Regions from separate parts of the Mixta sp. BE291 genome, predicted to be linked through region 2. Evidence: predicted binding sites of a transcription regulator. Region 2 holds the regulator's gene; the other holds the start of a gene.
What was found. The regulator LexA, encoded in region 2, represses DNA repair genes until DNA is damaged. The targets are predictions, from matches to a motif close to TNCTGTATGTACATACAGNA.
Positions count from the first base shown of each region.

Region 1: a site for LexA is predicted at 5,110-5,129, ahead of J2X14_RS00895 (DNA translocase FtsK 4TM domain-containing protein). Genes of this name have one in related genera too.

Region 1 covers NZ_JAVDXN010000001.1:196,451-207,114, forward strand. The annotation lists gene cydC (heme ABC transporter ATP-binding protein/permease CydC) at 1-1,174, opposite strand, end outside; gene cydD (heme ABC transporter permease/ATP-binding protein CydD) at 1,171-2,940, opposite strand; gene trxB (thioredoxin-disulfide reductase) at 3,086-4,054, opposite strand; gene lrp (leucine-responsive transcriptional regulator Lrp) at 4,577-5,071, shown strand; gene J2X14_RS00895 (DNA translocase FtsK 4TM domain-containing protein) at 5,190-8,969, shown strand; gene lolA (outer membrane lipoprotein periplasmic chaperone LolA) at 9,284-9,895, shown strand; gene J2X14_RS00905 (replication-associated recombination protein A) at 9,903-10,664, shown strand, end outside.
Region 2 covers NZ_JAVDXN010000008.1:118,246-128,909, reverse strand. The annotation lists gene malK (maltose/maltodextrin ABC transporter ATP-binding protein MalK) at 124-1,257, shown strand; gene J2X14_RS17525 (maltoporin) at 1,271-2,581, shown strand; gene malM (maltose operon protein MalM) at 2,677-3,627, shown strand; gene ubiC (chorismate lyase) at 3,920-4,447, shown strand; gene ubiA (4-hydroxybenzoate octaprenyltransferase) at 4,440-5,330, shown strand; gene plsB (glycerol-3-phosphate 1-O-acyltransferase PlsB) at 5,402-7,825, opposite strand; gene J2X14_RS17500 (diacylglycerol kinase) at 7,954-8,322, shown strand; gene lexA (transcriptional repressor LexA) at 8,428-9,036, shown strand; gene dinF (MATE family efflux transporter DinF) at 9,138-10,460, shown strand.

The DNA of each region.
Region 1 (10,664 bases), on a different contig from region 2:
CCCATGCCCGCGTCAGCAGCTGTAACAGCGTGCTTTTGCCGCAGCCGGTCGGGCCGAGCAGCGCAACGGTTTCTCCGGCGCTAATCGTTAACGTCAGGCGCTGGAGGGCAGGGGAAGGCGCGTTCGGATAGGAAAAGGTCACCGCTTCTAACGCCAGCGTGCCGGGGGCTGGCGTCTCAACGTCTTGCACGGAAGGGAACCGTACGGCAGGCACCTGATCGATAATCTCGCTGATGCGCTCCGCGGAGGCAAAAACCTGTCCAAGGTGCTGAAAGGCCATGCCAACCGGCGCTAACGCCTCGAAGGCCGCCAGGCTGCAAAACACCAGCAGAGCGATCAATGCCCCCGGCTGCGGCCAGTCGCCTACGCCGCCCGCGCTGAGCCACAGCAGCAGGGTGACCGTTGCGCCGCTTACCAGCAGCAACAGCGCCTGCGACAGCCCGGTCAGGCTGGCCTGCCTGCGCTGCGCCTGCTGCCAGCGCTGCTCCACCGCATCCAGCCGGGAACGTCGCGCGTCAATGCCGCCATACAGAGAAAGCTCCGCCTGCGCCTGTAGCCACTGGGTCAGCTGCAGGCGATAGCGCGCCCGTTCCACGGTAATGATCTTGCCTGATGGTTTCCCGGCGCGATAAAACAGCGGTGGAAGCAGCAGCAAGGTCAGCAGCATACTGGTGCCCAGCGTCAGCGCCAGCGAGAGATCCAGCCAGCTCAGCCCCAGCGTGACCACCACAATCACCACCAGCGCGCCGCAAAACGGCGAGATAACCCGTAGATAAAGGTGATCGAGCGTATCGACATCGGCAACGAAACGGTTGAGTAAATCGCCCTGGCGCAGGTGATTAAGCCCGGCGGGCGAGAGCGGCAGCAGACGGCCAAAGGTAAACACGCGCAGGTGTTGCAGCACGCGGAAGGTGCCATCATGGCTGACCAGACGTTCAAAATAGCGCGCAACGGTGCGAATAATCGCCGCGCCACGTACGCCCGCCGCAGGCAGCATATAGTTAAAGCTGTAAAGCCCCGCCGTACCGGCCAGGGATGAAGCAGCCAAAAACCAGCCCGAAAGCGTGAGCAGGCCGGTGCTGGCTAACAGCGTGACAATCGCCAGCAACACGCCTAACAGCAGACGCCAGCTATGGCGACGATAGAGCCGCAGGAAAGGACGCAGTTTGCTCATTGCGTTATCTCCCTCTGACGGTGCGTCAGCAAGGCGGCAAACGGCCCTGGCTGGCTGGTGAGCTGTTGCCAGCTGCCCTGTTGAATAATCTGACCCGCGCGCATTACCCAAATTTCATCCCACTGCGCCAGCTCATTGAGCTGATGCGTAACCAGCAGGGTGGTTTGCTGATGCGATGCGGTCAGCAACGCCTGCATAACCTGCTGTTCACTATGCGCATCGAGACTGGCGCCCGGCTCATCCAGCAACAGCAACTGGCAAGGCTTTAACAACGCGCGCGCCACGGCGATGCGCTGCGCCTGACCCACTGAGAGGCCCGCCGCCTGGTCGCCCATTTCGCTCTCCAGCCCGCGCGGCAGACGGGAAATAAACTCCTCAACGCCCGCCAGCGCCAGCACCTGCTGTAAACGCGCCGCAGAAACCTGCTGCCCGTTGAGAATATTATCGCCCACGGTGGGCTCCGGCAGATGCGGATTCTGGCCTACCCAGGCGAGAAGCTGTTGCCAGCCGTCGCGTTGCAGCTCGCGCAGCTCAAAGCCATTAATGCGCAGTGAACCCTGATAGGGCAGAAAGCCCAGCAGCATATTAACCAGCGAGCTTTTGCCCGCACCGCTTTGGCCCACCAGCGCCACACGCTTGCCCGGCGGCAGCGTGAAATTCAGCGGCCCCGCCAGCACTGCGCCGTTCGGCGCCATAATCACCAGTTCGCTTGCTTCGATGTGCAACGGCTGATGAGGCAGCAGCGGCCGATCTTCTGTTACCGGTGTGTCGTGCGGGGAAGCGAGAAAGTCATGCAGCGCGTCGGCCGCGCCAATCGCCTGGGCTTTGGCGTGATAAAACGTTCCCAGGTCGCGCAGCGGCTGGAAAAACTCTGGTGCCAGGATCAACGCCAGAAAACCGGCGAACAGCGTCACCTGGGCGCCATAATGACCAAAATTGAGTTCGCCAAGATAGGAGAAGCCAAAATAAACCGCGACAATAGCGATCGAGATCGAGGCGAAAAACTCCAGCACCGCGGAGGAGAGAAAAGCGAGCCTGAGCACCTCCATGGTGCGCTGGCGGAAATCTTCCGATGCGGCGGCAATCGATCGCGTTTCCGCCGCGCCGCGATGAAACAGACGCAGCGTATCCAGGCCGCGCAGCCGGTCGAGGAAATCGCCACTAAGACGCGCCAGCGCCAGAAAGTTACGCCGGTTGGCATCGGCGGCACCCATGCCCACCAGCGCCATAAACAGCGGGATCAGCGGGGCCGTCGCCAGCAGAATCAATCCGGCAGCCCAGTTTATCGGGAAAACCACCAGCAAAATCAGGCCAGGAATCAGAACGGCTAACATCATCTGCGGCAGATAACGCGCGTAATAGTCCTGCATCTCTTCTATCTGTTCCAGCAGCAGGCTTGCCCAGCTGCCAACGGGCTTTTCCTGAATCCAGGCGGGGCCGCGCTGTTGCAAACGATCGAGCACCTGCTTGCGCAGCGTACGCCGTATTTGCTCGCCCGCCCGCCAGCCCACCTGTTCACGGAGCCAGCTGAGCAGCGCGCGCGCCATGAAACAGAGCAGGAGCAGGCCCACCAGGGGGAGGCATTGCGCGCGCGGCTGTTGTGCGCTAATCAGCTGATGCATCAGCGTGGCCAGCAGCCAGGCCTGAGCGATGATAATCAAGGCGCTGAGTAAGCCCAGCAGCGTAGAAAGGGTGGTCCAGGGGCGCGCGTACAGGCGTTGCTGACGCAGCCAGCGGGTGAGTTGCTGTTGACGTTTCTTTTCCATTCGGGGCCGTTTCGCAGAAAAAACAGGCTGGCCGATATCGCCAGAGAGTATGCCGTTAAAGGCGCAGGCAATGTAGCATGGCAGGCAGAAAAAAGGCGACAGTTCTCCTGCCGCCGCAGACAAATAAGATCAGTTAATTAACAACTTACTTATCGTTTTTAACCAAACCGTCTAAATAGCGTTCTGCGTCCAGCGCGGCCATACAGCCGGTACCGGCGGAGGTGATCGCCTGACGATAGGTATGGTCCATCACATCACCGGCGGCAAACACGCCCGGAATGCTGGTTTGCGTGGCGTTGCCCTGCAGGCCGGACTGCACTTTGATATAGCCATTTTCCAGCGCCAGCTGACCGGCGAAAATCGCGGTGTTCGGGCTGTGGCCGATAGCAACAAACAGGCCTGCAACATCCAGCTCTTTGGTGGTTTCGCTGTTCTGCGTGCTACGCAGACGCACACCGGTGACGCCCATCTGATCGCCCAGCACTTCATCCAGCTCGCAGTCGGTATGCAGCACGATATTGCCGCTGCTGACTTTTTCCATCAGGCGGTTAATCAAAATTTTCTCGGCGCGGAAAGCGTCGCGACGGTGAATCAGATGAACCTCAGAGGCGATGTTAGAGAGATAAAGCGCCTCTTCAACGGCCGTATTGCCGCCGCCGACCACGGCCACTTTCTGCTTACGGTAGAAGAAACCATCGCAGGTGGCGCAGGCGGAAACGCCTTTACCTTTGAACGCTTCTTCAGAAGGCAGGCCCAGATAGCGAGCGGAAGCGCCTGTGGCGATAATCAAGGCATCGGCGGTGTATTCCCCGCTGTCGCCCACCAGACGGAACGGACGATTTTGCAAATCAACCGTATGAACATGGTCGAAAATGATTTCGGTATTAAATTTCACCGCATGTTCATGCATCCGTTCCATCAACAGCGGACCAGTCAGATCGTTGGGATCGCCAGGCCAGTTCTCTACGTCGGTGGTGGTGGTTAGCTGGCCGCCTTTTTCCAGGCCGGTAATCATTACCGGATTCAGGTTAGCGCGTGCAGCGTAGACCGCTGCGGTATAGCCCGCCGGACCTGAGCCCAGAATAAGCAATTTACTGTGTTTGGCCGTGCCCATGAGATCCTCATTAGTTAACTGGCAACATGGAGCAAGATTGTAGGGAATTTAGCGCAGCAAAAAAAGCGTTCTACGATTTTGTTAACAATTGATGCAACAGGCGGCACCGATAACGGCGGGCAGATGCTAACGACACGTCAATAAACGCGCCGCAGAAAATAAATCGCAGGTAAAACGGGCAAAAAAAGCGGTTAAAACCGGTCGCGTCAGCAAGCAGCTGGCATGTTCTCCTGATTTTCAATGTTTTGCTTTGACAATCGCCTGCGCTTTTGCGAAAACATTGTGGGAAGCAGAGAATATTTGGGCTATGTAAACAGAGTTTCGTACCAGCTTTTGCGTACAACGCCGAATAAACTCAGTCTGTCATTCGTAATGACGCATGGTGTGGACAGACAGCATGCGTCATGCGGATGGGCGCTGCAATAGCAACAGGCTCTATGTCTTCACTGACGAAAGACCCTGCACATTGATATGGTTCAGGGTATGGCAGGTAAAGGGAAGGAATGAAGAGAGACAATAATAATGGTAGACAATAAAAAACGCCCCGGAAAAGACCTCGACAGAATCGACAGAAATATCCTGAATGAGCTGCAAAAAGATGGCCGTATTTCTAATGTCGAGCTGTCAAAACGCGTTGGCTTATCGCCTACGCCATGTCTTGAACGCGTACGCCGCCTGGAACGTCAGGGCTTTATTTTAGGCTATACCGCGTTGCTTAACCCTCACTATCTTGACGCATCGTTGCTGGTTTTCGTTGAGATTACTCTGAATCGCGGCGCGCCTGATGTGTTTGAACAATTTAACGCCGCCGTGCAAAAACTTGAGGAAACTCAAGAGTGTCACCTCGTTTCCGGTGATTTTGACTACCTGCTGAAAACGCGCGTACCGGATATGTCCGCTTACCGTAAACTGCTGGGTGAAACCCTGCTGCGCCTGCCAGGCGTTAACGATACGCGGACTTATGTGGTGATGGAAGAAGTCAAACAGAGTAACCGCCTGGTTATTAAAACGCGATAACACGGGACAGGTGCAAAACCTGGTGGTATTCGGTACACTCCTGTGAATTCATACAGGCACAGCGTCGGTTACCCCGGCGCTGTTTCCTTCATAGTTTACAGATACCTGGAGAGTTCTCTTGAGCCAGGAATATACAGAAGATAAAGAAGTGTCACTTAAGCCGCTTAGTAGTGGTCGCCGTCTGCTCGAAGCGTTGCTGATTCTTGTTGCGCTGTTCGCTGTCTATCTGATGGTGGCGCTGGTTAGTTTTAATCCTTCCGATCCCAGTTGGTCTCAGACCGCCTGGCATGAACCCATCCATAACCTGGGCGGCAACGTCGGCGCCTGGCTGGCCGATACGTTACTGTTTATTTTTGGCATTATGGCCTATGCCATTCCGCCGGTGATCCTGGGTCTTTGCTGGATAACCTTTCAGCAGCGCGACCGCCAGGATTATATCGACTATTTCGCCGTCGGCCTGCGCCTGATCGGCGTGCTGGCGCTGGTGGTGACCACCTGTGGCCTCGCCGCGCTGAATGCGGATGATATCTGGTACTTCGCGTCCGGCGGGGTAATCGGCAGCCTGGTGAGTAATGCCATGGCCCCCTGGCTGAACGGCGCGAGCGGAACCCTGGCCTTGCTTTGCCTGTGGGCCGCCGGGCTTACGCTCTATACCGGTTGGTCCTGGCTGACCATCGCGGAGAAAATCGGCGCGGTGGTGATGGGCGTGCTGACTTTTGCCAGCAATCGCTCGCGCGCTGATGAAGCCTGGCATGAAGACGACGAAGAGGCACATTCGGCCCCCACCATTAAACGTGCGGTTCAGCTGGATGAGGACGATGACATTCTGTTGTCGCCGCCGCGTAAGCTACAGCCGGTGGAGGATGACGCGGAAGAGATCGATCCGCTGTTTGCTAACGCACCGGGGGCTGACAGCGCCGCGGTGACGCCGCCGACCACCGCCGGCTCTGTGCCTGTTCAGCCTTCTGTCGTTGCTGCTGCTGCGGCACAGCCTGCCGTTGCAGCGCAGGCCGCTGCGGCATCAATGCCGGTGGAGCAGCAGAACCGTGCGCCGTCAGCTGCGCCAACGCAGGATAACGCGGCAACCACGGCAACCACGGCGGCCACGATGGTTTCCAGCGCAGCCGCTCAAACCGAGCGCGCAACCAGCGCGCCGCCGCTTTATCGTTTTGAAATGCCTGAGCATGCCGCCGCCTTTACGTCGCCGGAAGAGGACGATGGCCCGCAAATGGGTAACTGGCAAGCGGCATCAACCACAGCGCCAGCGCTGGGTACGGTTGCCGCGGCCGCGGCTGCGCAAACCGATGCCGTTTCCTTTATGCCTGCCAGCGCGCCTGAAGAGACCAATCCGCAGATTAAACAGGGCATTGGGCCTGAGCTTCCGCGCCCGAAACCGGTTAAGTTGCCTACGCGCCGTGAACTTGCTTCCTTTGGCATTAAACTGCCTTCTCAGCGTCTGGCAGAGGAAAAAGCGAAGCAGGAGGCTGAGGCTCAGCAACAGACGCTGTCTCAGCCGGCTGATGAGCAATCCATGGCCGAAGACGAAAGCCAGTTACGCAATGCGTTTATGGCGCAGCAGCAGGCGCGCTATGGCGCAGACTATGCTGCGGAAGAAGAGGAACATGCACAGCAGCAGGATGCCCAGCGCTTGCAACAGGACGAGCACGCTTTGCAGCAGGATGAGCAGGCAGCGCTGGCGCAGCAGTTTGCGCAACAGCAGCAGCAACGTTATGCGGCTTCTGAAGCGCCAACGGCTGATGCTGAGCAAACCAGCTACGCTCAGCAACGTTACACGACTCCTGAAGCGCCAACGGCTGATGCTGAGCAAATTAACGGCGCTCAGCAGCGTTACGCGCATCCTGAAGAGGCTGTGCCTGTGGCCGAAGCGGAAACTCCCGTGCAGCAGCGTTATGTTCAGCCAACGCAGCCCGATGTAACGTATCAGCATCAGCCGCAGCAGAGTGCGCCGCAAACGCGCCATGAACCGCAGGCTGACGTGCGCGTTCACAGCACGCCGCCGCGTGACGTGCCTGCGTTTACCCTCGATCCCGCTGCCGCGTTCGATTTCTCGCCGATGGACGATCTGGTTGATGATGGCCCAAGCGAGCCATTGTTTACCATTGCCGCTACGCCTGAGCCGGAAATGCCTGCTACGGAACCGCAGTGGCAGCAGCCAACGCCTGAGCCGCGCTATGCCGCTCAGCCGACGGAGGTTCCGGCACCGCAGGTTTCACAACCGATTGAGCCGGTTCAACGCGCCGTCGAGCCGCCCGCGTCTCAATGGCAAAACAGCACGGCGCCTGCGCCTGCGGCGGCCGTTGTTGCGCCACAGCCTGAAAGCCATGAATCACTGACGGAGAGCCTGATTCATCCGTTCCTGATGCGACATGAGCAGCCAACCTATAAGCCGACGACGCCGCTGCCAACGCTCGATCTGTTAACCTCGCCGCCGGAAGAGGAAGAGCCGGTAGATATGTTTGCGCTGGAGCAGACGGCCCGTTTGGTTGAAGCGCGTCTTGCTGATTATCGGGTAAAAGCGGAAGTAGTTGGCATTTCGCCCGGTCCGGTGATTACCCGTTTTGAGCTTGATTTAGCGCCTGGCGTGAAGGCTGCGCGCATCTCTAACCTGTCACGCGATTTAGCCCGTTCGCTTTCAGCGGTGGCGGTACGTGTGGTTGAGGTGATTCCTGGCAAGCCGTACGTTGGCCTTGAACTGCCAAACAAACATCGTCAGACCGTGTATCTGCGTGAAGTGCTTGACTGCGCCAGCTTCCGTGACAATCCTTCGCCGCTCTCCGTGGTGCTGGGTAAAGATATTGCCGGTCAGCCGGTGGTGGCCGACTTAGCAAAAATGCCTCACCTGCTGGTTGCCGGTACTACCGGTTCCGGTAAATCGGTGGGCGTGAACGCGATGATCATTAGCATGCTGTATAAAGCGACGCCGGAAGAGGTGCGCTTTATTATGATCGACCCGAAAATGCTGGAACTTTCCGTGTATGAAGGCATTCCGCATCTGCTGACGGAAGTGGTTACCGACATGAAGGATGCGGCGAATGCCTTGCGCTGGAGCGTTGGCGAGATGGAGCGTCGTTATAAGCTGATGTCTGCGCTTGGCGTACGAAATCTGGCGGGCTATAACGAGAAAATCGAACTGGCGGAAGCGATGGGTCGACCGATCCCGGATCCGTTCTGGAAGCCTGGCGACAGTATGGATACGCTGCCGCCGACGCTGGAGAAACTGCCTTATATCGTGGTCATGGTCGATGAATTTGCCGATCTGATGATGGCGGTAGGTAAAAAAGTGGAAGAGCTGATTGCGCGTTTGGCCCAGAAGGCGCGTGCGGCAGGGATCCACCTGGTGCTGGCGACGCAGCGACCGTCGGTTGATGTCATTACCGGCTTAATTAAGGCCAACATTCCGACACGTATTGCCTTTACCGTATCCAGCAAAATCGACTCGCGTACCATCCTCGATCAGGGTGGCGCGGAATCGCTGTTGGGCATGGGCGATATGCTCTATATGCCGCCGAATTCCTCGATTCCGGTGCGCGTACACGGGGCTTTCGTGCGCGATCAGGAAGTGCATGCGGTAGTACAGGACTGGAAAGCGCGCGGTCGACCACAGTATATTGAAAGCATTACTGCGGGTGACGAAGGTGAAGGTGGCGGCCTGGGCTTAGACGGCGGCGATGAAGAGCTGGATCCGCTGTTCGATCAGGCCGTAGCGTTTGTGGTGGAAAAACGGCGTGCGTCGATTTCTGGCGTACAGCGACAGTTCCGTATCGGCTATAACCGCGCAGCCCGCATTATTGAGCAGATGGAGGTGCAGGCTATCGTCTCTCCGCCTGGGCATAATGGCAACCGTGAGGTTTTGGCGCCGCCGCCGCACGAAATGTAATATACCCTAAATAATTTGAGTTGCAGGAAGGCGGCGACGCAGGGAGTCCGCAGGAGCTTACTGCAGTAAGTGACTGGGGTGAGCGAGGAAAGCCAACGTGCATGCAACTTGAAGTATGACGGTTATAAAACGCTGTTTGCGCTGTCAGATGTTATACGGGCCGGAATTTACCGGCCCGTTGTTTATTTAAGCATCAGTAGCGGCTAACCGCGGCGCTTTCAGTATTTTCTCCTGTCAGGAAGCGCGCTGTCAGTCTAATGTGTAATAAGGCCGCCTGATGCGGAATATAACGACTTAAAAAGGAATCGGTAGTCATGAAAAAATTAGTCCTTGCTTGCGGTTTACTTTCAGCGTTGACCTCCGCTGGCGCGCTGGCCGATGCTTCCAGTGAATTACAGCAGCGTCTGGATAAAGTCAGCAGCTTCCATGCCAGCTTTAACCAAAAGGTTACCGACACCAGCGGATCGAATGTGCAGGAAGGGGAAGGGGAACTGTGGGTAAAACGTCCCAACCTGTTTAACTGGCATATGACCGCGCCGGATGAAAGCGTTATTATTTCAGATGGTAAAACCCTTTGGTTTTACAATCCTTTTGTTGAGCAGGTCAGTGCCACCTGGCTGAACAGCGCCACCAGCAATACGCCGTTTATGCTGATTGCCCGTAATCAGGGCAGCGACTGGAAACAGTACAATGTGAAACAGCAGGGCGACAATTTTGAGCTGACGCCAAAAACGGACGCCGGTAACCTGAAGCAGTTTGTGATTAATGTTTCGGGTAACGGCACCATTAATCAATTCAGCGCCATCGAGCAAGATGGTCAGCGCAGCAGCTACGTGTTGAAAAGCCAGAACAACGGGCCGGTCAGCGCGGATAAATTCACCTTTACGCCTCCGAAAGGGGTGACGGTAGACGATCAACGTCAGTGAGGTTGAGTTGAGTAATCTCTCCCTTGATTTTTCGTCCGAACAGTTTCAGCCGTTGGCCGCGCGTATGCGGCCAACCACGCTTGAGCAGTATATCGGACAGCAACACCTGCTGGCCCCGGAGAAGCCGCTAACGCGCGCGATTGAAGCGGGCCATCTGCACTCCATGATCCTTTGGGGCCCGCCCGGCACCGGTAAAACCACACTGGCCGAACTTATCGGCCGTTACGGCAATGCCGATGTTGAACGCATCTCGGCGGTAACCTCAGGGATTAAAGAGATCCGCGAGGCGATTGAGCGCGCGCGGCAGAATCGTCAGGCCGGACGGCGCACCATTCTGTTTGTCGATGAAGTGCATCGATTCAACAAAAGCCAGCAGGACGCGTTTTTACCTCATATCGAAGATGGCACCATTACCTTTATTGGCGCGACCACGGAAAACCCCTCTTTTGAACTGAATTCGGCGCTGTTATCACGTGCGCGCGTTTATCTGCTGAAATCCCTGACCGTGGAAGATATCGAAACGGTATTACAGCAGGCGTTAACGGATAAAGAGCGCGGGCTGGGCAAAGAAAATATCGTGCTGCCTGAGGCCACGCGCCGGATGATCGCCGAGCTGGTAAACGGCGATGCGCGCCGGGCGCTGAATACGCTGGAAATGATGGCGGATATGGCCGAAAGCGATGCGCAGGGCAAGCGGGAACTCACGCCTCAGCTGTTGAATGAGGTGTCCGGCGAGCGCGCCGCGCGCTTTGATAATAAAGGCGATCGC
Region 2 (10,664 bases):
GCACCACAATCTCATCCTCCTGCCTCCTCCCCCGTAAAAAAGCGGATGGTGGAGGATTTTTCCTCCCCCGCCTTCGCGCACACTCCAGCCATTCAAAAGGTGTCCTGGAGTTGGGAGAAGGCAATGACGAATGTGGTGCTGAAAGAAGTCACCAAATCCTGGGGCGATGTGGTGGTATCGAAAGATATCAATCTCTCCATTGCCGAAGGGGAGTTCGTAGTGTTTGTCGGGCCGTCAGGCTGCGGCAAGTCAACGCTGCTGCGCATGATTGCCGGGCTGGAAGAGATTACCTCCGGCGAGTTGACCATCGGCGGTAAACGCATGAACGAAGTACCGCCAGCTGAACGCGGCGTGGGCATGGTCTTTCAGTCTTATGCGCTTTATCCCCATCTGACGGTGGCGGATAACATGTCATTCGGCCTTAAGCTGGCCGGCACCAACAAAAAAGAGATTCAGCAGCGCGTTTCGCAGGTCGCGGAAGTGTTGCAGTTAGCGCACCTGTTGGATCGCCAGCCGAAGGCGCTTTCCGGTGGGCAGCGTCAGCGCGTCGCCATTGGGCGCACGCTGGTGGCGGAACCGCAAGTGTTTCTGCTGGACGAGCCGCTTTCTAACCTTGATGCCGCGCTACGCGTACAGATGCGTATCGAAATCTCCCGTCTGCATAAGCGCCTGAAGCGCACCATGATTTACGTCACCCATGACCAGGTGGAAGCGATGACGCTGGCGGACAAAATCGTGGTGCTGGAAGGTGGGCATATCGCACAGGTCGGCAAGCCGCTGGAGCTGTATCACTACCCGGCCAACCGTTTTGTCGCCGGTTTTATCGGCTCGCCAAAAATGAATTTCCTGCCGGTAAAAGTCACCGCTACCGCCATCGATCAGGTGCAGGTTGAGCTGCCTAACCGCCAACAAATCTGGCTGCCGGTAGACAGCACCGACGTGCCGGTCGGCGCCAATATGTCGCTGGGCATTCGCCCGGAACACCTGCTGCCCAGCGAAGTGGCGGACGTCACGCTACAGGGCACGGTGCAGGTGGTCGAGCAGCTCGGTCAGGAAACGCAAATCCATATCCAAATTCCTGCGCTGCGTCAGAACCTGGTTTACCGCCAGAACGACGTGGTGCTGGTTGAAGAAGGTGCCCAATACGCCATCGGACTGCCGCCACAGCGTTGCCATCTGTTTCGCGAGGATGGACGCGCCTGCCGTCGGTTACACAGCGAACCCGGCGTAGAAGCACACATAACAGTAAAATCATAACAGGAGAACAGCGATGTTAACGCGCTCTAAGTACCCTCTGGCCGTGGCAGTGGCCCTCGCAGTTGTCGCACCGCACGCCAGCGCGGTGGATTTCAAAGGTTACGCCCGTTCCGGCATCGGCTGGACCGGCAGCGGCGGTGAGCAGCAGTGCTTCCAGGCGACCGGCGCTAACTCTAAATACCGTCTTGGCAACGAATGTGACACCTATGCGGAAATTCAGCTGGGCCAGGAAGTGTGGAAAGAGGGCGAGAAAAGCTTCTATGTCGATACCATGATCGGCTATGGCGTATCGCAGGAAAATGACTTTGAAACCACGGATCCTGCGGTACGTCAGATGAACGTCGTGGGTAAAAACCTGTTTGATGCGCTGCCGGGCGCCAATATCTGGGCCGGTAAGCGTTACTACAAGCGCCATGACGTCCATATGATCGACTTCTACTACTGGGACGTTTCTGGTCCTGGCGGCGGTATCGAAGATATCGATCTTGGCTTTGGTAAGCTGTCACTGGCAGCCACCCGCAGCACAGAGGCTGGCGGTTCGGAAGCATTTATCAATGGCAGTACGCGTGAGAAAAACCGCGCCAACGATATTTTCGACGTGCGTATCGGCGGTATGGAAGTGAACCCCGGCGGCTCGCTGGAGCTGGGCTTTGACTACGGCAGCGCCAACGATACCGACGACTATCGTGCAACAAACGAAGATGCCTCAGATAATGGCTGGATGGCGACCCTTGAGCACACCCAGACCTTCTACGGCACCAGCCTGAACAAATTTGTTGTGCAGTACGCGACCGATGCGATGACCCAGAACCGCAACGGCCGCCCGGGCACCGCTGAGAGCAACAACGGCTCAATGATCCGCGTCATCGACCACGGCGCGATTGATTTCAATGACACCTGGAGCCTGATGTATGTGGGCATGTATCAGGACGTGGATCGCGATAACAACAACGGCACCACCTGGTACACCGTGGGCGTTCGTCCAATGTACAAATGGACGCCGATCATGAGCACCTTGCTGGAAGCGGGCTATGACAACGTTAAGTCTCAGCGCACCGGCGATCGCAACAGCCAGTATAAAGTCACCCTGGCCCAACAGTGGCAGGCAGGCAACAGCATTTGGTCACGTCCGGCCATTCGCGTGTTCGCGACCTATGCCAAGTGGGATGAGAAATGGGGCTACTCCTCCGATAATACGAATAACGACAACTATGTTGCTGGCGTGGCCAATAACACCGCCTTCAGCGATACCAGCGCCCGTACCTTTAGTCGTGGCGACAGTGATGAAGTCTCCTTCGGTATTCAGATGGAAGCCTGGTGGTAATAAGACAATCTGACAGGGCATAGTCAGCCCTGCGTCCTGCCTTAGCCCGCCTCCCTATTGCCTGAGAGAGGCGGGTTTCTCTTGAGGATAAAAAAATGAAAAAACATCTGCTCGCGCTCTGCCTGTTTCCAGTCCTGAGCTTTACCGTGCTGCCTGCCTTCGCCGCCAGCACCAGCCTTAATCCGCAGAATGTCGCCACTGCGCCATCCATCGCCCCGGACAAGCTACAGCGCCTCTCCTGGCTGCCGCTGGCGCCGCCGGTGAGTCAGGATATTGTGCTGAACACCAGTTCGGCCAGCCTGAATGAAGGCGATATCAGCGGCCCGGTAGCCACCATTGCGCTACCCGCCGATCAGGGATCGCTGGAAGTCACGCTCGCCAGCATCATGAAAGATCAACGCGTCTATGCGCCAAACGTGTTGGTATTGGATAGCCAGCTACAGCCTGCCGCCTTTTTCCCCAGCAGCTACTTTACCTATCAAAAGCCGGGCATTGTCGCCACTAACCGGCTGGAAGGCACCATGAAGCTGACGCCGGTGCTGGGACAAAAACAGATCTACCTGCTGATTTACACCACCACGCGCGATCTGGCGCAAACTTCCACCATGATCAATCCGGCCAAACTCTATGCGGAAGGGGCCAACAATGCCATTCCTGACGTGCCGGATCCGGTGGTGCAGCATAGCAATAGCGGCACGCTCTCATTGAAAGTGAAGAGCGAGCAGAACAGCGGCAACATTATGATTGGTAAGCTGTTCGGTTCTGGCGAATCGAAGCCGGTGGTGGTGGGCAGCACCAGCGCCGCCACGGCATCGGCGCAGCCAATGGTTAACGCACCCGCTCCGGCACCGATGGCTGCGCCCGCGCCTGCCGCGAAGGCTGAGCCGATGCTGAATGACACCGAAAAATATTTTAACGATGGCATTCGTAAAGCTGCGAAAGCAGGCGATATCGATAAAGCGTTGAAGCTGATGAACGAGGCGGAACGCCTTGGCTCGAAATCGGCGCGCGCAACATTTATCAGCAGTGTGAAAGGCAAGGGATAACATCCCCATATTGTTGATCTTGCTGGACGATTGGTGCGCCACTGGCGCACCCTTTTTTTAATGTGCTTTCTACTGCAAGGAAGTATCTTTCCCCGGCATCGTCCGCCGTGCTGAATATTTGATTCCCTACTTTGGTTATGAATACGCTGGCGCATACCCTTTGAGAGCTGAACCGATCATGCCTCCAGGCATAAACCGCAGCAAGCTTGCCCGTTGAATTTCTTCTGCGTTGCGTGTTCTGCGCAAGGCTCTGCGCTACACTATGGCACCTGTTTTTTACCGGAGATGCCGTATGTCCGATAACGCGCTTTCCATGCTGCGCGCCATTGCCTGGCTTCCCGCCTCATCGCCTGCATTGTCAGCCTCTTTGCTCGACTGGCTGCTGGAAGAAGATTCAATGACGAAGCGCTTTGAGCGCCACTGCCAAAAAGTGACCGTAGAGCCGCAGTTTGAAGGCTTCGTCAGCGCTGACGATATCGCTGAAGAATTACCGTTTCTGCCGCTGGAACCGCGCTACTGGCTGCGTGAGATCATCTTATTGGGCGATGGCGTTCCCTGGCTGGCGGGGCGTACGGTGGTGCCGGAATCAACGCTGGACGGGCCGGAAAAGATGCTGAGTCAGCTGGGCACGCGTCCGCTGGGACGTTATCTTTTTTCTTCCTCTACGCTCACGCGTGATTTTATCGACCCAGGCATCTCTGATGCGCTGTGGGGGCGTCGCTCACGCCTGCGTTTATCGGGCAAACCGCTGTTATTAACCGAACTGTTTTTACCCGCTGCACCGCTTTATCAAAGCCCGTCTGGAGAACCAAGTGAGTGATTTAGAAAAAACACTGACGCGCAATAAGCTGCAGGCTTACAGCCGACTGATGCGTATCGATAAACCGATCGGTTCGCTGTTGCTGCTGTGGCCGACGTTATGGGCGCTGTGGCTGGCAGGCGAAGCCGTGCCGCCGCTGCAGGTGCTGATTGTGTTTGTGCTGGGCGTGTTTTTTATGCGGGCAGCCGGTTGTGTGGTAAACGATTTTGCCGATCGTAAAATTGACGGGCACGTAAAACGTACGCAGACAAGGCCGTTAGCCAGCGGTATGGTCAGCGAGAAAGAGGCAAAGGTGCTGTTTGTGGCGCTGGTGCTGATCTCATTCGCGCTGGTGCTGACGATGAACGCCATCACCATCTGGCTCTCATTCGGCGGGCTGGCGCTGGCGTGGGTCTATCCGTTTATGAAGCGCTATACCCATTTGCCGCAGGTGGTTCTGGGTGCCGCCTTCGGCTGGGCTATTCCGATGGGATGGGCGGCAGTAAGCGGTCACGTACCGCTGAACGGCTGGCTGCTGTTTTTCGCCAATATCTGCTGGACGGTGGCTTACGATACGCAGTACGCCATGGTCGACAGGGATGACGATGTGAAAATCGGCGTGAAATCCACTGCCATTCTGTTTGGCCGCTTTGATAAGCTGATTATTGGACTGTTGCAGCTGGCGACACTGCTGCTGCTGGTGATCGTGGGCCAGCGCATGGCGCTGGACGGCGCGTTTTACTGGTCGTTGCTGATAGCCGCCGCGCTGTTTGTTCATCAGCAGAAACTGATTGCCGATCGTCAGCGCGATCGCTGTTTTCAGGCCTTCCTCAACAATAACTATGTTGGGCTGGTTATTTTTATTGGCATTGCGCTGAATATGCCGCCCTTTAGCCAGTGGTAGCCAACCGACGTAGCCAGAAACAAAAAGCGGGCGCCATTGGCGCCCGCTCTGTTTTACGCTGCGATACGCCTTTAACCAGGCGTAACGGCATTTTCAATCGTCTGACGCACATCGCTGGTGATCAGTTCAGCCAGCATATGATAGGTGTTCTGCGTCTGCTCCAGCGCGGCATCGCCGGTGTCACTGATATAGCCTTCGTCACGTAACGTCAGCACCAGCGTTGAGAACACCGCTTTGTCGAAAAACTCCGGCGCGTTAATACCGTGCAGCACCGACAGACGCTGAGCCAGCGTGCGGCTCTCTTTCTCCAGTGAACCACGGTTAATTGCCGGATTCGCGCTAAGAATAGAGAACGTAATCGCGTAGCGCTGCAGCGTTTCACGCATACCTGCAGCCAGCAGCTGCAACGTGCGGAAACGCACCGCGTTCAGGCGCATCATATCGTTCTCAATGGTAATCAGCTGCTGGCGCGCCAGCTCGGCGACCAGCTGTTGCAGCAGCTGCGGCAGCTCTTCTTTATCCCAACGCAGGAACAGTTCGCTTTTCAGCAGCGGATAAAGCACCGATACCTGACGCAGCAGCTCGGCGGCGGAGATTTCACGGTGCTGCTGTACGATTGCGGCAATCAGCGACGGCATAACCAGCATGTGATGCACATTATTGCGATAGTAAGTCATCAGCACCGCCTGTTCGCGCGGCAGGATAATGATATCGCCAATAGTGTCTTTTTCCGTCTCGAACTTGTTCATGTTCAGCGCATGTTCCAGCAGCGCTTCCGGCGTCATATTTGGCACGGTCGCATCTGAGGAATAGGGCACGTTACGCAGCAAGTCGAGATAGCACTCCAGCTGCTCAATCAGCTGTTCGCGGGTAAGTGAGCGCTGACGCGAAGCGAGCAATGCGGTAACGCACAGGTTCATAGCGTTGGCGGCACCGGCGTTGTTGATCCGCACCATGATCTGCTGGGCGATATCGTTCACCGCCGGCGTCAGCCACTGCGGACGCTGCGCCACGATCGGATCGATCGAGTCACGCCATTCCGGCACCTGCTTGTTAAGGTAATTTACCAGCGGCAGTGGCTCGCCAAAGTTTACGTAGCCCTGACCCAGATTGCGCAGCTTGCTCAAACCACGCAGCATTTGCAGAAAGCTCTCTTTCTCTTTCGCCGCGCCGCGTAGCTCTTTCGCGTAAGTGCCCACTTCCATGACATGTTCATAGCCGATATAAACCGGCACCACGGTAATAGGACGGTTACCGCCGCGCAGCATCGCCTGAATCGTCATCGACAGCGTACCGGTTTTCGGATCGAGCAGACGACCGGTGCGTGAGCGCCCGCCCTCAACAAAATACTCAACCGAATAACCGCGGCTGAACAGCTCACCCAGATATTCGCGGAATACCGTAGAGTAGAGTTTGTTGCCTTTAAAGGTACGGCGAATAAAGAATGCGCCGAGGCGACGGAAAATCGGCCCGGCCGGCCAGAAGTTAAGGTTGATGCCCGCAGCGATATGCGGCGGCACCAGACCCTGATGATAAAGCACGTAAGAGAGCAGCAGATAATCCATATGGCTGCGGTGGCAGGGCACATAAACCAGCCCGTGACCATCCAGCGCCAGCTGACGAATGCGTTCGCCGCCGCTGACATTAATGCCCTGATAGATTTTGCTCCATGTCCAGCCAATCACGCGGTCGGTCAGGCGGATCATTTCGTAGGAAAAGTCTGCGGCGACCTCTTCCATCAGCTCAATGGCATTCTGCTGCGCTTTTTCCTGCGAGATTTTCTTGCTGCGCGCTTCGTCTTCTACCGCTTTCGCAATGGCTTTCGACTGCAGCAGCTTATTAAACAGATCGTGGCGCACCGGCAAACGCGGACCAACAGCGGCCAGGCGTTGACGGGCGAAGTGAATCCGCGCCACACGCGCCAGTTTCTGCGCAATGGTTTTATCGGTGCCGTGTTCGGTAGCCATACGACGCAGGGAGACCATCGGCGAGAAGCGGACAAAGCTATCGCGACCCAGCCACAGCACGGCAAAAAATTTCTGTATACCGTTCAGCTCACGCAGGTGAGGGGTTTGTTCGCCCTGTACCTCGCGTCCCGGCGCGCGGCCAAACATCACCGAAACCGGCACCATCTGCACATCTAACTCGGGGTTGTTGCGGTGCAAATCGAGGTAATCGTGAAACAGCTTCACCGATTCCTGATTCGGCACAAAATAGGGGAACACGCGCGGACCGTCATGAATAAAGACGTGACGCGGCAGCAGAGCGCCATCTATCTCCAGCGGCTCAAGCGGATCGGGCAGATCGTGCAAGCGACACTGGGTGCGCAGCGCAAGGAGATCGGCCTTTGAATCATAAGGCAATACATACATAATGGGGCGCGACGTATCGAGTCCCAGTTCTGCTACCGGATCGCCCGGAATTGCCTTACTCTTAACCAAAAATGTAAGTGGTAAATTCAGTAACTTATAATAAAGTTTACGCCAACCTGACATAGACAACATGAAGCCTCTTGTTAGCAAAGCGCCGCAAGCATACCAGAAAGCGCATTGAAGATCTGTGGTGTTGCATTTAGTGCTGCACCCTGACATTGACGTTAAACATTGCAAAGGGTTCCCTGAAGATGGCAAATAACGTAACGGGCCTGATCCGCATCATTAAAGCGGCCGGATACTCCTGGAAAGGCCTGCGGGCGGCCTGGCAACATGAAGCGGCGTTTCGCCAGGAAGCGGTTCTGGCGCTGGTGGCGATCGCGATCGCCTGCTGGCTTGATGTCGATGCCATCACGCGTGTGTTACTGATAGGCTCGGTATTTCTCATTATTATTGTCGAGATCCTTAACAGCGCTATCGAAGCGGTGGTTGACCGTATCGGCAGCGAGTTTCATCCGCTGGCGGGACGGGCCAAAGATATGGGATCCGCCGCGGTGTTGCTCAGCATCATACTGGCGCTTTTTGTGTGGGTAACCCTGCTATGGTCATATTTACGATAGCCTTTCCAGAATAGATAAAGAGTTGTTTTTTACACAGCATTTGGTTTCCATTCCACCAATACCTGTATATACTCACAGCGACTGTATAAACAACCAGGGGGCGGGATGAAAACCTTAACGGCTCGGCAGCAGCAGGTTTATGACCTGATTCGCGATCACATTAATCAGACAGGTATGCCGCCAACGCGTGCGGAAATCGCCGCCCAGTTAGGCTTTCGCTCCCCTAACGCCGCAGAGGAACATCTGAAAGCGCTGGCACGTAAAGGCGTGATTGAGATGGTGTCCGGTGCTTCACGCGGGATTCGCCTGATGGCGGAAGAAGAAAACGGCCTGCCGTTGATTGGCCGCGTCGCCGCCGGTGAGCCGCTGCTGGCGCAGGAACATATTGAAAGCCGCTTCCAGGTTGATCCTAATCTGTTCAAGCCTCACGCAGACTTCCTGCTGCGCGTCAGCGGCATGTCGATGAAAGATATCGGTATTGTGGATGGCGACCTGCTGGCGGTGCATAAAACGCAGGATGTGCGTAACGGCCAGGTAGTCGTAGCGCGCATTGATGACGAAGTGACCGTTAAGCGCCTGAAGCGTCAGGGCAATACCGTGCAGCTGCTGCCGGAAAACCATGATTTCCAGCCGATTGTGGTCGATCTGCAACAGCAGACGCTGACAATCGAAGGTCTGGCCGTTGGCGTTATTCGTAACGGCGACTGGCTGTAATGACTTCGTGGCGGCCTGCTGGCCGTCACGTATTTCCCCTGCTATTTTTCTTCCGGCGATAACCGCTGTGGCCTGTCGCCATATTCTTGCTGCGGATTGCCATGCACTTCTTCTCTGCGACTGATAAAAATCTCTGGCGGCTGGCGCTGCCCATGATCCTCTCAAACATTACCGTGCCGCTGCTGGGCCTGGTGGACACTGCCGTTATTGGTCACCTGGACAGCCCCGTCTATCTGGGCGGCGTCGCGGTAGGCGCCACCGCGACCAGCTTTCTGTTTATGCTGCTGCTTTTCCTGCGTATGAGCACTACCGGGCTCACCGCGCAGGCGTTTGGCGCAGGCGATAAGCAGGCGCTGGCGCGCGCGCTGGTACAACCCTTATGCATCGCCCTGGTTGCCGGTATCGCCTTTATCCTGTTGCGTGAGCCGCTTAGCGCTCTGGCCGCGCAGGCGGTGGGCGGCAGCCCGGCAGTGCTGGAACAGGCGCAGCGCTTTATCCACATCCGCTGGCTTAGCGCCCCCGCGACGCTGGCTAATTTGGTGATACTCGGTTGGCTGCTGGGCGTGCAGTATGCGCGTGCTCCGTTCATCTTGTTGATCGTCGGTAATCTGGTCAATATCCTGCTCGACCTGTGGTTTGTTATCGGCCTTGGCTGGGGCGTGGCGGGCGCAGCGGCGGCAACCGCCATTGCTGAAACCGTTTCGCTGCTGGTCGGGCTGGGGCTGGTATGGCATGTGTTACGCCTGCGTCAGATAACCTTTACGCATCTAAAACAGGGTCTGAAGGGCAATATGCGCCGGTTACTGCGCTTGAACCGCGACATTATGCTGCGTTCGCTGCTGCTACAGCTCTGCTTCGCCTCTGTCACGATTTTAGGCGCGCGCATGGGCAGCGAGATCGTAGCGGTAAATGCGGTGCTGCTGATGTTCCTGACTTTTACCGCTTATGCGCTGGATGGCTTTGCCTATGCGGTTGAGGCGGTTTCCGGCGAGGCCTTTGGCGTCGGCGATGAGGCGAAGCTGCGCCGGGTCTGGTTTGCCGCCTGTCGGCAGGCGGGACTGGTCGCGCTGCTGTTCGCCGTAGGCTATGGGCTTTGGGGCAGGGATGTCGTTACGCTGCTGACTTCCTTGCCGCAGCTACAGGCGCTGGCGGATCGCTATCTGCCGTGGCAGATGCTGTTACCTGTGGTCGGCGTCTGGTGCTATTTGCTGGATGGCATGTTTATTGGCGCAACACGCGGCCGTGAAATGCGCAACAGTATGGCGCTGGCGGCGTTGGGGTTTGGCATCACACTATTCACCGTGCCGCAGCTGGGAAATCATGGTTTATGGCTGGCCGTTACCGTTTTCCTGCTGTTGCGCGGGCTGACGCTGGGATGGGTATGGCATCGTTATCAGCAGCGGGGCACCTGGTTTACGCTTTGACACATTTGTTACCGTTACGCTTATTAGCTGAATTGGCTGGGTTTTCAGCATGCTTCAGGGTTATTGAGGCGATTTTTTAGTTCATATTCCTGTGTTTCAGAGCAAATTCGCCCGTTTCTACTATTATTAAAAGTGTCAAACACAGGGAATCAGCGCTTTTTATTGTTGTGAGATCGCGTTGGTAGCCAGAAGCTGTTAACACCC